3 regions of the Selenomonas sp. oral taxon 137 str. F0430 genome follow, and region 1 is predicted to be linked to each of the others. Evidence: riboswitches for the same ligand, from Rfam matches in the RefSeq annotation. Region 1 holds a riboswitch; each other region holds the start of a gene.
The links. Region 1 has a riboswitch for cobalamin ahead of HMPREF9162_RS11145 (TonB-dependent siderophore receptor). Riboswitches for the same ligand answer to the same signal wherever they lie in the genome.
Positions count from the first base shown of each region.

Region 2: it holds a riboswitch for cobalamin, as region 1 does, so the genes downstream of both, HMPREF9162_RS01170 (hypothetical protein) here and HMPREF9162_RS11145 (TonB-dependent siderophore receptor) in region 1, are expected to answer to the same signal.
Region 3: it holds a riboswitch for cobalamin, as region 1 does, so the genes downstream of both, HMPREF9162_RS05385 (sirohydrochlorin cobaltochelatase) here and HMPREF9162_RS11145 (TonB-dependent siderophore receptor) in region 1, are expected to answer to the same signal.

Region 1 covers NZ_AENV01000015.1:189,429-192,706, forward strand. The annotation lists gene HMPREF9162_RS11145 (TonB-dependent siderophore receptor) at 1-1,628, opposite strand, end outside; cobalamin riboswitch at 1,794-1,973, opposite strand; gene HMPREF9162_RS11155 (DUF4153 domain-containing protein) at 2,128-3,278, opposite strand, start outside.
Region 2 covers NZ_AENV01000003.1:12,461-15,738, forward strand. The annotation lists gene HMPREF9162_RS01160 (valine--tRNA ligase) at 1-959, opposite strand, end outside; gene HMPREF9162_RS01165 (YhcH/YjgK/YiaL family protein) at 1,083-1,553, opposite strand; cobalamin riboswitch at 1,815-1,998, shown strand; gene HMPREF9162_RS01170 (hypothetical protein) at 2,174-2,515, shown strand; gene HMPREF9162_RS01175 (TonB-dependent receptor domain-containing protein) at 2,554-3,278, shown strand, end outside.
Region 3 covers NZ_AENV01000008.1:11,753-15,030, reverse strand. The annotation lists gene sigH (RNA polymerase sporulation sigma factor SigH) at 144-914, shown strand; gene HMPREF9162_RS05390 (vWA domain-containing protein) at 927-1,658, shown strand; cobalamin riboswitch at 1,723-1,915, shown strand; gene HMPREF9162_RS05385 (sirohydrochlorin cobaltochelatase) at 2,038-3,030, shown strand; gene HMPREF9162_RS05380 (Gfo/Idh/MocA family protein) at 3,167-3,278, shown strand, end outside.

The sequences.
Region 1 (3,278 bases):
GTGTTCATAAAGCCGCTGCCGACGACATTCCCCTTATCAAAGCTCTCAGAGTGGTTCGCATAGATGCTGAGGTCATCCGTCGGGCGGTAGACGATGCCGAACGTCGGGGAGTTCGCGCTGCTGCTGACCGTCGTGCTGCGCGCGCGATTATAGCCGGAGTCTGCAGCATAGGACGTCGCCTTGACGCTGTGATGGTGAATGCCCAGCAGGGCAGTCGCTTTCCCATATTCGACGGTATCGGTCAGCGATACGCCCGAGTAAGTCGTCACGCCGGACTTAATCGCCCCGCGGACAGAGCCGGGCGCATAGTTCCACGTCACGCTGCGCACGCCGCCGCTGAGGCTCCCCGACATATTGCCGAAACTCGGAACGGCATTCCCATACGCCCCGTTCCGTTCATAGCCCCAGTAGGCATGGTACCAGTCGCGGTCGAGCGCCAGCACGACGTCGTTTTTGACATCGCCGACATGGAACGTCCCGCGCACGCCGAGCTGCGTATATGCGTTGCGCAGGCCGTACGGATACGTCCACAGCGTATTATAGAAATCGCCCGCCTCATTGCGCATGAAGAGCTTGCTCGAGGAGGTCATCACGTAGCCGCTGCCGTAGTTGCGGCTGTACCCGGCGTTAAAGAAGGCCTTCCACGTATCGCTCAGTTGCTGCTCGTGATTGAGCACGGCCGTCCACGTCTTCACCTCGATATGCTGCCCCGGGAAACTGTAGTTGCGCTTGCCGCTCGGCGCCGACGGCAGACGACTCCCCGTATAGAGATTCGCCCCCGTACCGCTGAAATCGAAATAGCGCTGGCCGCCCTCGTCCTTCGTATAGCGGTAGCCCATGAAGAGATTCGTTGTGCTGCGGCGCCCCGCATGGTCGAGGTTGATATAGAAGTCGCGCGTCGTGAGCTTCTCGCCCTTGACCGCCGTCTTGCCCTGAATGTTCTCCGCGTTAATGCGCAGCCCCCACGCCTCGTTTTTGCCGAACCGCCTGCCGATGTCGACAATCTCGCCGAGCGCTCCACCCGTGCTCACCGTCTGCGTATAGGTGAGGCGCTCCTTGCCGTACGCCGCGCGTTTCGTCACGAGATTGACCGAGCCGCCCGCGGACTCCGAGTTCGTCGAGCCGTGAACGCCGATGACAGGCCCCGAGATGACCTCCATGCGGTCCACGAAGTTCGACGGCATATTCGTCTGGGAGAACATGCCCGGCACGCCGTTGACCTTGAACTGATACGCGTTCATCGGGAATCCGCGCATGGAGAAGTCGTTGTACATCGTGCTGCTGCTCGTGCGCACGGACGGCGACATGAGCAGCGCGCTCGTCAACGGCTCAACTGCATCCCCGTACTGCGCGAGCGCCTTGTTCGTGATGTTCGTCTGCGTGAAGGGAACCTCCATCACGTCCTTCGTTCCGAGGAAGCCTGTGCCGCCCGTACTGCTCGTGAGACTGTTGGCCTCCTCGCTCCGCTCCCCTTCGACATCGACAGGATCGAGTTCATAGGTATCGACGGCATCCGTCCCCCCCCCGTGGACATCCTGCTTCTCTGCAGCAGATACACCGCTCATCCACACCGCATTCGTACCGATCGCCGCGATGGCGACGGCAAGTGCCAGCTGTCGTTTCGTCATGATGATATTTTCCTCCTCCAAAGTTCCCCTGAGCGCCCCCCGCGCCCTCTTCCCTATGCATTGCTTTCCTCCATCGTACGCACTAAAAAAACACTGCCGTTCTGTCCATCGCAGAATGCAGTGGCAGCGCCGCCCTGTCGTGCATCCGCACACAAAGGGCACCGCTCCCGGCGTACGAGATTCGGTAGGTCTTCCGGCTCTGCGTCATCGTCCGCCCCGTCTTCCCGCTCGCGCAGTGACATGGTGGGGCATCCTCGGCATTACGGCGGCGGGACCGCATCGGTTTCACACCGATTTCCCTGTTACCTCCTTTTCACAAGGAGCACCGAACCTGCTTATGAAGTTAAAAATGAATAAATACTTATTGAAGTATAACGAATACTAATCCTATTGTCAACCACGAAAACCGCGGACTCCACAACGACCGGGGCATCCTCCCTGCTGATCGGGAATGACCGCATCTGCATCACACAGAAGCACAGGCATTCCGGAAGACGTTCTACCTCTTCAAAAGCACGCCCTGCATATTCACCGCCGCCCCCTCTTCTCCTGCGCCGCGCGCCATGATCCGCAGTTCGCTCAGGCAAAGGCGGCTCCGGTCATCCAAATCGATCTGCATCTCACGTGTGAATCTGTTTACACCGTTTCCCGCACGATGTTCGCGCGCATACGCCAACGCCTCCGCGACGTACGCCGAAACATCGCAGTGCTCCTCTGCGCCCGCCCCCTTTTCCACAACGAGCACGCCGTCCCTGACAGGCGTATCCGAAAACACATAGGCTTCCTGCCATCCGGCCACCGGAACGAAGGCAGGATCGGGCGGGGTGAAAAGGAACCAATCGACAGTGTCTTCTCCCTCATAGCTGCGGCGCAATTCCGCGAGCGTATCGTTCATGCCCGGCGTCTCGAGGAACGCCGTCTGACCTCGCTCCGTCAGGTACTCCGAGGCGCTCAGCAATTTTTCCTGCGCCTCCGGCGAAAGAGCAGGGTTCCCCACGACAGTGCCGTCCCTTATCATATCGTTTTCCTCAAGAACGCTCCAAAGGCGTGCCTCCTGCGTACGCAGCGGGATGTCGAGGATGCTCAGCGGCGTCAGCGCGGACACGGCGATCATGACCGCCAGGACAAGGAACGCCGGGCGCGGAGAACTGCGCCGGAACGCACATATGAGCAGGAAAATACCGAACGCCGTGCAGAGGATGGATGCGTACCGAGGAGCGGTAAGCCCATACGGCGCGATCCGCTGGCATACGGCCACGGCCTGCACTGCAAGAATCGGCAGAAAGACCGGCAGCCCGCGGTGCAGAAAGGACTTCAAAAAGGGGTGCCGTTCATCCCCCGCAAAACAGACAAAAAACACGGCAAAGGCAAGGAGCGCCAGTGAGGCAAACCAATTCATCATGCCGACGGGAATCTCCCACAGGAAGATGATCTTCGCCACGTAGAGATAGAGAATAACGAGCAGGATGAGACAGGCAGGCCAAAGGATGCGCACGAGCAGCACGCGGAAAAGTGCGGGCATCTCCGCTCTTTGCCCGTACACGGGCAGACCTGCAAGGGCGACCTGTCCCCCTGCAAAAATATAAGAGACCTCCGCAATCAAGAAATACAGCAGCGTCAGCAAGTTCGGCGGCACTGAAACGATCAGCG
Region 2 (3,278 bases), on a different contig from region 1:
CGATCCATGCCCTCATAATGCCCCGCGCCCGCGGTCATCTTCCCTTCCGTATCGATGACGATGATCTGCGCCAGATTGTGCCGCAGTCCCATCTCAAAGTCGTTCGGGTCGTGCGCCGGCGTCACCTTGACCGCGCCCGTCCCAAATGCGGGATCGACATAGGCGTCGGCAAAGAGCGGGATGCGCCGTCCCACGACGGGCAGAATCAGCGTTTTCCCGACGAGATGTTTGTACCGTTCGTCGTCCGGGTGTACCGCGACGCCCGTATCGCCGAACATCGTCTCGGGGCGCGTGGTTGCGATCTCGACGTACTCGTCCGTCCCCTCGATCGCATAGCGCAGATGCCAGAGATGCCCCTCTTCCGTCTCGTGGTTCACCTCGATGTCGGAGATCGCCGTCGTGCAGGACGGGCACCAGTTCGTGATGCGCGTGCCTTGATAGATGAGCCCCTGCTCGTAGAGACTGACGAACGCCTCGCGCACCGCACGCGAACATCCCCCGTCCATCGTGAACCGCTCGCGCGCCCAGTCACAGGACGAACCGAGCATCCGCAGCTGATACATGATGCGGTCGCCGTACTGCTCCTTCCACGCCCACACGCGCTCGAGGAACTTCTCGCGCCCGAGGTCGAACCGCGTCGTCCCCTCCGCGCGCAGCGACTCCTCGACCTTTGCCTGCGTCGCGATGCCCGCATGGTCGCAGCCCGGCACCCAGATGACGTTCTTCCCGCGCATCCGCTGATACCGCACGAGGATATCCTGCAGAGTATTGTCGAGTGCATGCCCCATGTGGAGCTGTCCCGTCACATTCGGCGGCGGGATGACGACGCTGTACGGTTCGCGGCTCTCGTCCGCCTCTTGATGAAAAAATCCGTGATCTTCCCAATACGCATACCATTTCCGCTCAAAGGAAGCGGGATCGTAGTTCTTCGGAATATTGGCGCCCTGCTCTTCTGACATCTATTTCGTTCCTCCCGAAAAAAGCGCCCCGTCCCGAGGGGGACGAGGGCGCCCGCACATCGTCGTTTATTTTGGTATGAAATACTACGTAAGAGTAGCACAAAACAATATTTTTTGCAAGGATCACGACGTCATGAGAGACGAATGAACCTTAACGACCGCCTTGCGGATCTCCATCGGCTCGCCTGCTGCGACCGTCGGGCGGTGGATTTCCCCCGGCGCAAAGATCGTCACCGTCCCCGGCACGGCGTCGATATACTCCGGATCGGGCGTCCCGCGGTAAAAGATCAGATCGCGCTCGGGGATGCGCGCCGCGACCTCTCCCTCTGTGCCCTGCGGCGCATAGTGCAGCCGCTCCGCTCCGCGCGCGAGGTACTGCACATCGTAGTACTGCTCGTGCGCCTCCGCGCGCTGATCGCCGTACCGCCGCGTCACCGCGTCGAACACATCCGCGTACATATCATCGCCCGCAATCTCCACGCGCCCCGCCTGCATATTTGCAATATCGCGCAGATGCAGCACCTGCAGCGCCTTTTGAATCGGCGCCGGCAGCGACTTATCCTTCACCATTTCCTTTAGTTGTCCGGTTTGCATATGTTGAACCTCCTTCATTGAATCCTATATTTCACGGCTGCCGCAGGAAGCTTTCCGTATCCTGCCCAAAACAATATCCACAAAATACCGCGCCAAGCGGTTCTTAAACCTCATTCTACCGAATCAAACGCATTCATGCAAGACAAAATCACTTCCTAATAAACATTCAATATTTTTGCATATTCTTTTTTTCTGTTCCACCCGAATCCATCTTGACAAATTCCATTCCCCTATAATACAATAAGCGCGCATTATAATATCATAAACTTAAACGGAACAGGTGTCCTTTGGACTTAATAGGGAATTCGGTGTAAAGCCGAAGCGGTCCCGCCACCGTAAGGAAGAGCAATACTGTATGATGTCACTGGGGAGATCGTCTCCTTGGGAAGGCGCAGCTGCGCGATGATTCCGAGCCGGGAGAACTGCCTGTTTGACGCTCACCGCCTGACCCACGAGCGATGGGGAGGAGAGCCGCGCCCACAGCGGCGGTATGACGGCATTTTCCTGCGCGGAGAACGCCGTTTTTTTGTGAGATTTTTCCAAAAGGGGGTGAGGAAATGCGTTTATACAGGATGTTGTTCTTTGCTCTTCTGCTTGTCCTGTGCACAGGCGGCAGAGGAATGGCGGCGGAGGTCTCGGACGATCCGATGATGCTCGAGTGGACGACGACGAAGGTCTGGATCTCGGGCGGCGAGCTGTGCGTGTCCGGCATTTTTGAAAATCGACGCGACGACATCACTGTCACGGCGCTGAACGACTTCACAATGCAGATCACATTCACGCGCGCCGACGGCACGACCTACCAATTCGTCGGCACGCCGAAGCGCCTGCCCATGTGCAAAGTCCCTGCGGGTGAGACAAAACGGCTGACACTGAACTTCGGCTCATTCGAAGGACAGTGGAAAACATGGGTCACGGAGCAGAACTACGAATTCTCTTACATCAACGGAGCGCGGTGGTAATCCGCAGCCCCTAGAAGCGTCAAGGAGGAACTATCGGTATGAAGAAAAAGCAGCTGTCGGCGCTGATTGCCCTCGCATTCGTGTCCATTGGGGGGGGGCATAACGCCGCCTATGCCGCACATGATGAAAATCTCAATTCGTATACGCTGGATGACGTCGTCGTCTCGGCAGAGCGTACGAAGGATCAGTTCGGCGACACGATTACAGAGCAGTCCTATTATCGTACGGGCGGTGACGTCAAAGTCATCACACGCGAGGAGATCGAGAAACGTCATTACGTTGATCTGACCGAGGCAATCAAGCGCATTCCGGGCATCACGTTCCAGAATCCCGGCTACCGCGGCGGCGAGTACGGCTATCAGTTCTACAACAACGGAGTCTCCATCAACGGCGACACACGCGTCATCATTCTCATCGATGGACGCCGTGTGGACAATCTCACAAGTACGCGCGTCGGCGGCAACAGCAAAACCGGCACCAAGTCGACAGGCGTGAATCTCGATCAGCTCATCGGTATGGAGAGCGTCGACAAGATCGAGGTCATCAAGGGGCCGGGTGCCTCTGTATACGGTCCCGATGCAACGGGCGGCGTCATCAACATCATCACGCGCAAGGGCGGCGAGCAGCAGAAAGGGACGCTTGATCTCTCCACGGGGGCATGGCACAAACATAATTATGCACTGACGCTCTCGGGATCGGCACTTCCCGATCACAGCCTGCGCTATTTCTTCACGACAACCCGTTCGATGAGCGGCGATACGAA
Region 3 (3,278 bases), on a different contig from region 1:
TTTTTATCCCTTGACGGCAGTTTTACAATAGGGTTATAATCGAAATGGAAAGACGAATGAAATCTCATCGGCAACTTCCCAAGCAGACGGTATTGGGAGATACGGAGCAATCGTATGATTTTTTTGGCGACCCACAAAAGTCAATGCTGGATGATGAACAGTCTGCACCGGACGAACTTGAGGCAGGCGAAATCGAAGAGGCGGACGAGCCGGAAAGCGAGATGCCCGAAAACAGCATCTACGAAGGCTATACGGATGAGGAATTACTTGTCCATATCCGTACGCACGAGGGCAACGAGGCACTTGATTACCTCGTCAATAAGTACCGGAACTTCGTGCGCTCAAAAGCACGTTCCTACTTCCTCATCGGTGCAGATCGTGAGGATATCGTGCAGGAGGGCATGATCGGCTTCTTTAAGGCGATTCGTGATTTCCGCGAGGATAAGCTCTCTTCGTTCCGCGCATTCGCCGAGCTGTGCGTCACGCGGCAGATCATTACGGCGATCAAGACGGCGACGCGGCAAAAACACATCCCGCTGAACTCCTATGTCTCGCTCAATAAGCCCATCTATGACGAGGACTCCGACCGCACGCTGCTCGACGTCCTTTCGGGCGCGCGCATCAGCGACCCGGAGGAGCTGGTCATCAGCCGCGAGGAGTTCGTCGATATTGAGAAAAAGATGGAGGAGATTCTGAGCGACCTCGAATGGCGCGTCCTCATGAGCTATCTCGACGGCAAATCCTATCAGGAGATCGCCGTCGATCTCCATCGTCAGGTGAAGTCCATCGATAACGCGCTTCAGCGCGTCAAGAGAAAACTCGAGAAGTATATGGAGTCGCGCGGCGAGGAACTGGACATCGGCACCGTTTATCGCGGACTGACGACGATCAACCGTACGGTGGGAGTACCCTGAGGAGGTCTTGTTATGTGGAAGAAAGCTCTGTTCGGCGTATGCGCCGCCCTTTTATGTTCGTTGCTCCTCGCTGTGCCGCGTGCATATGCTGCAGATCAGACCACGGGTGCTGAGAAGCCGAAGCGCATTGAGCTCGTGCTCGTCATTGATAAGAGCGGCTCCATGGGCGGACTCGAGTCCGATACCATCGGCGGCTTTAACAGTATGGTCGAAAAACAACGTGCACTCCACATTCCCGTCCGTGTGACGGCAGTCCTCTTCAACGACGAGGTGCAGACACTCTATGATCGAAAGGCGATTTGGCGTGTTCCGCCGCTGACCGACCATGACTATGTGACAGGCGGGACAACGGCGCTGCTCGACGCCGTTGGCACGACGATCCGGCGCATGGAGCGGGCGGACGGCATCACTGCGCCGGGGACAAAGGTTGTCTTCGTCATCATCACCGACGGACTTGAGAATGCAAGCACAGAGTTCACCCGGGCAGCGGTCAAACGTATGATTTCAGATAAACAGGAAAAGGCCGGCTGGTCGTTCATCTATCTCGGCGCGAACATCGACGCCGCAGAGGAGGCGGGCGCCATCGGCGTCGATCGGGAGAATGCCGTGACGTACAGCAATACGCACACGGGTGTCCGTGCCAACTATGACGCCGTCAGCGCCTACGTCAAGGAAGCCGCCGAAGAATCCGGTGCAGAGCGAGGCGCATGGAAGCGTCACGTGGAGCAGGATACGGCGAAATAAGGGATACCTGATTGACAATAAGTAAAAAACGGTGTATTCTATCAAGCGTAGTTATGAATCCATAATTAAATATCAAGAGACAGGTGCGGCGCCTGCGGGCGCACGCTTAATAGGGAAGCCGGAAGAGCCGGCGCGGTCCCGCCGCCGTGAGGGGAGCGAATCTGCATAATGTCACTGAGAGATGCCAAGATCTCTTGGGAAGGCGCAGAGGAGCGATGAACCGAGCCGGAAGAACTGCCTGTCTGACAGTCACCGTGTGCTTTGGCACAGACCCGCGAGCGATGGGAAGGGGACTCTCACGGATTCTTTGTATGGAACCGGAGGGCTTTCTCGTTATGGCGGGGGAAGCCTTTTTATATTTCTGTTGGGAGGAATTATGATGAAGAGTTGGAAGAAAATGCTGGTCGCTTCGCTTGCATGCTCCGCGATGTTTGGGGTTGCTTATACCCCGGCTGAGGCGGCGTATGAGCTGAATCCGGAGGTCAAGACAGCGACGCCCGCACTGATGGAGGCTGCGCAGATCGGCGTTCTGAAGTATGAAAACCCGCAGATGATGAATTACACGAACAAGGATGCCATCGTTGTGGCGAGCTTTGGTACGACGTTCAAAGACACGCGGGAGAAGACCATCGAGGCAACGGTGGACGCTATTCGGGCGGCTCATCCGGGCGTAAAGGTCGTCACGGCATTCACCTCCCATATCATCATTGACCGCATCGCGAAGAACGAGGGCAAGAAGTATCCGACCCCCGAAGAGGCGCTCGCACAGCTCAAAGCAGACGGCTACTCCCGTGTGGCTCTTGTCTCGCTCGACGTCATTCCGGGCATGGAGTATTCTTATCTGACGGCCGTATTCCATAACTACAAGGAACAGTTCAAGAAGATGACCTGCGGTACGTCTCTTATGTACTGGCAGGGACAGGAAGACCAGTCTGATGACGTAACCGAAGCGATTAAGGCGCTCGCCACGCAGTTCCCTGACCGCGGCAAGCACGATGCACTGCTCATCATGGCACACGGAACGCCGCAGCCGTCGAATGCGTATTACTCCGTCATTCAGGCAAAGATTGATGAGATGCAGTATAATAACGTGTTTGTTTACACGGTAGAGGGCTGGCCCAGCCTTGAAACGGTTATTCCAAAGCTCAAGAAAGCCGGCATCAAGAACGTTACGCTCATGCCGATGATGATGGTTGCAGGCGATCATGCCAACAACGATATGGCGGGCGACGATAAGGATTCGCATAAGTCTGTTTTGGAAGCCGCAGGGTTTAAGGTATCCACCTATCTGCATGGTATTGGTGAGAACGCAGCGATCCGCGATCTCTATGTCCATCGTGCAAATGATGCGTGGGATGCGCTTGAAAAATAAGATAAGTATCTAAGTATATAGAGATAAAATCGGGCTGCTGCACAGTGCGTGCGGCGGCTCTTTTTTGCTGCGCTCTTCATTTTTCGCGCCCACCCTGCTATAATAAAGTATCTATCGTATACAAAGGAGTTTACGGATGAAACTTTCAATCGTCGGCACCGGGATGATCGCGCGCGAGGCTCTCGTCGCGCTGCGTGCCGTGCAGGGCATCGAGGTCGTGTGCATCTGCGCGCGTCCGCACAGCAGAG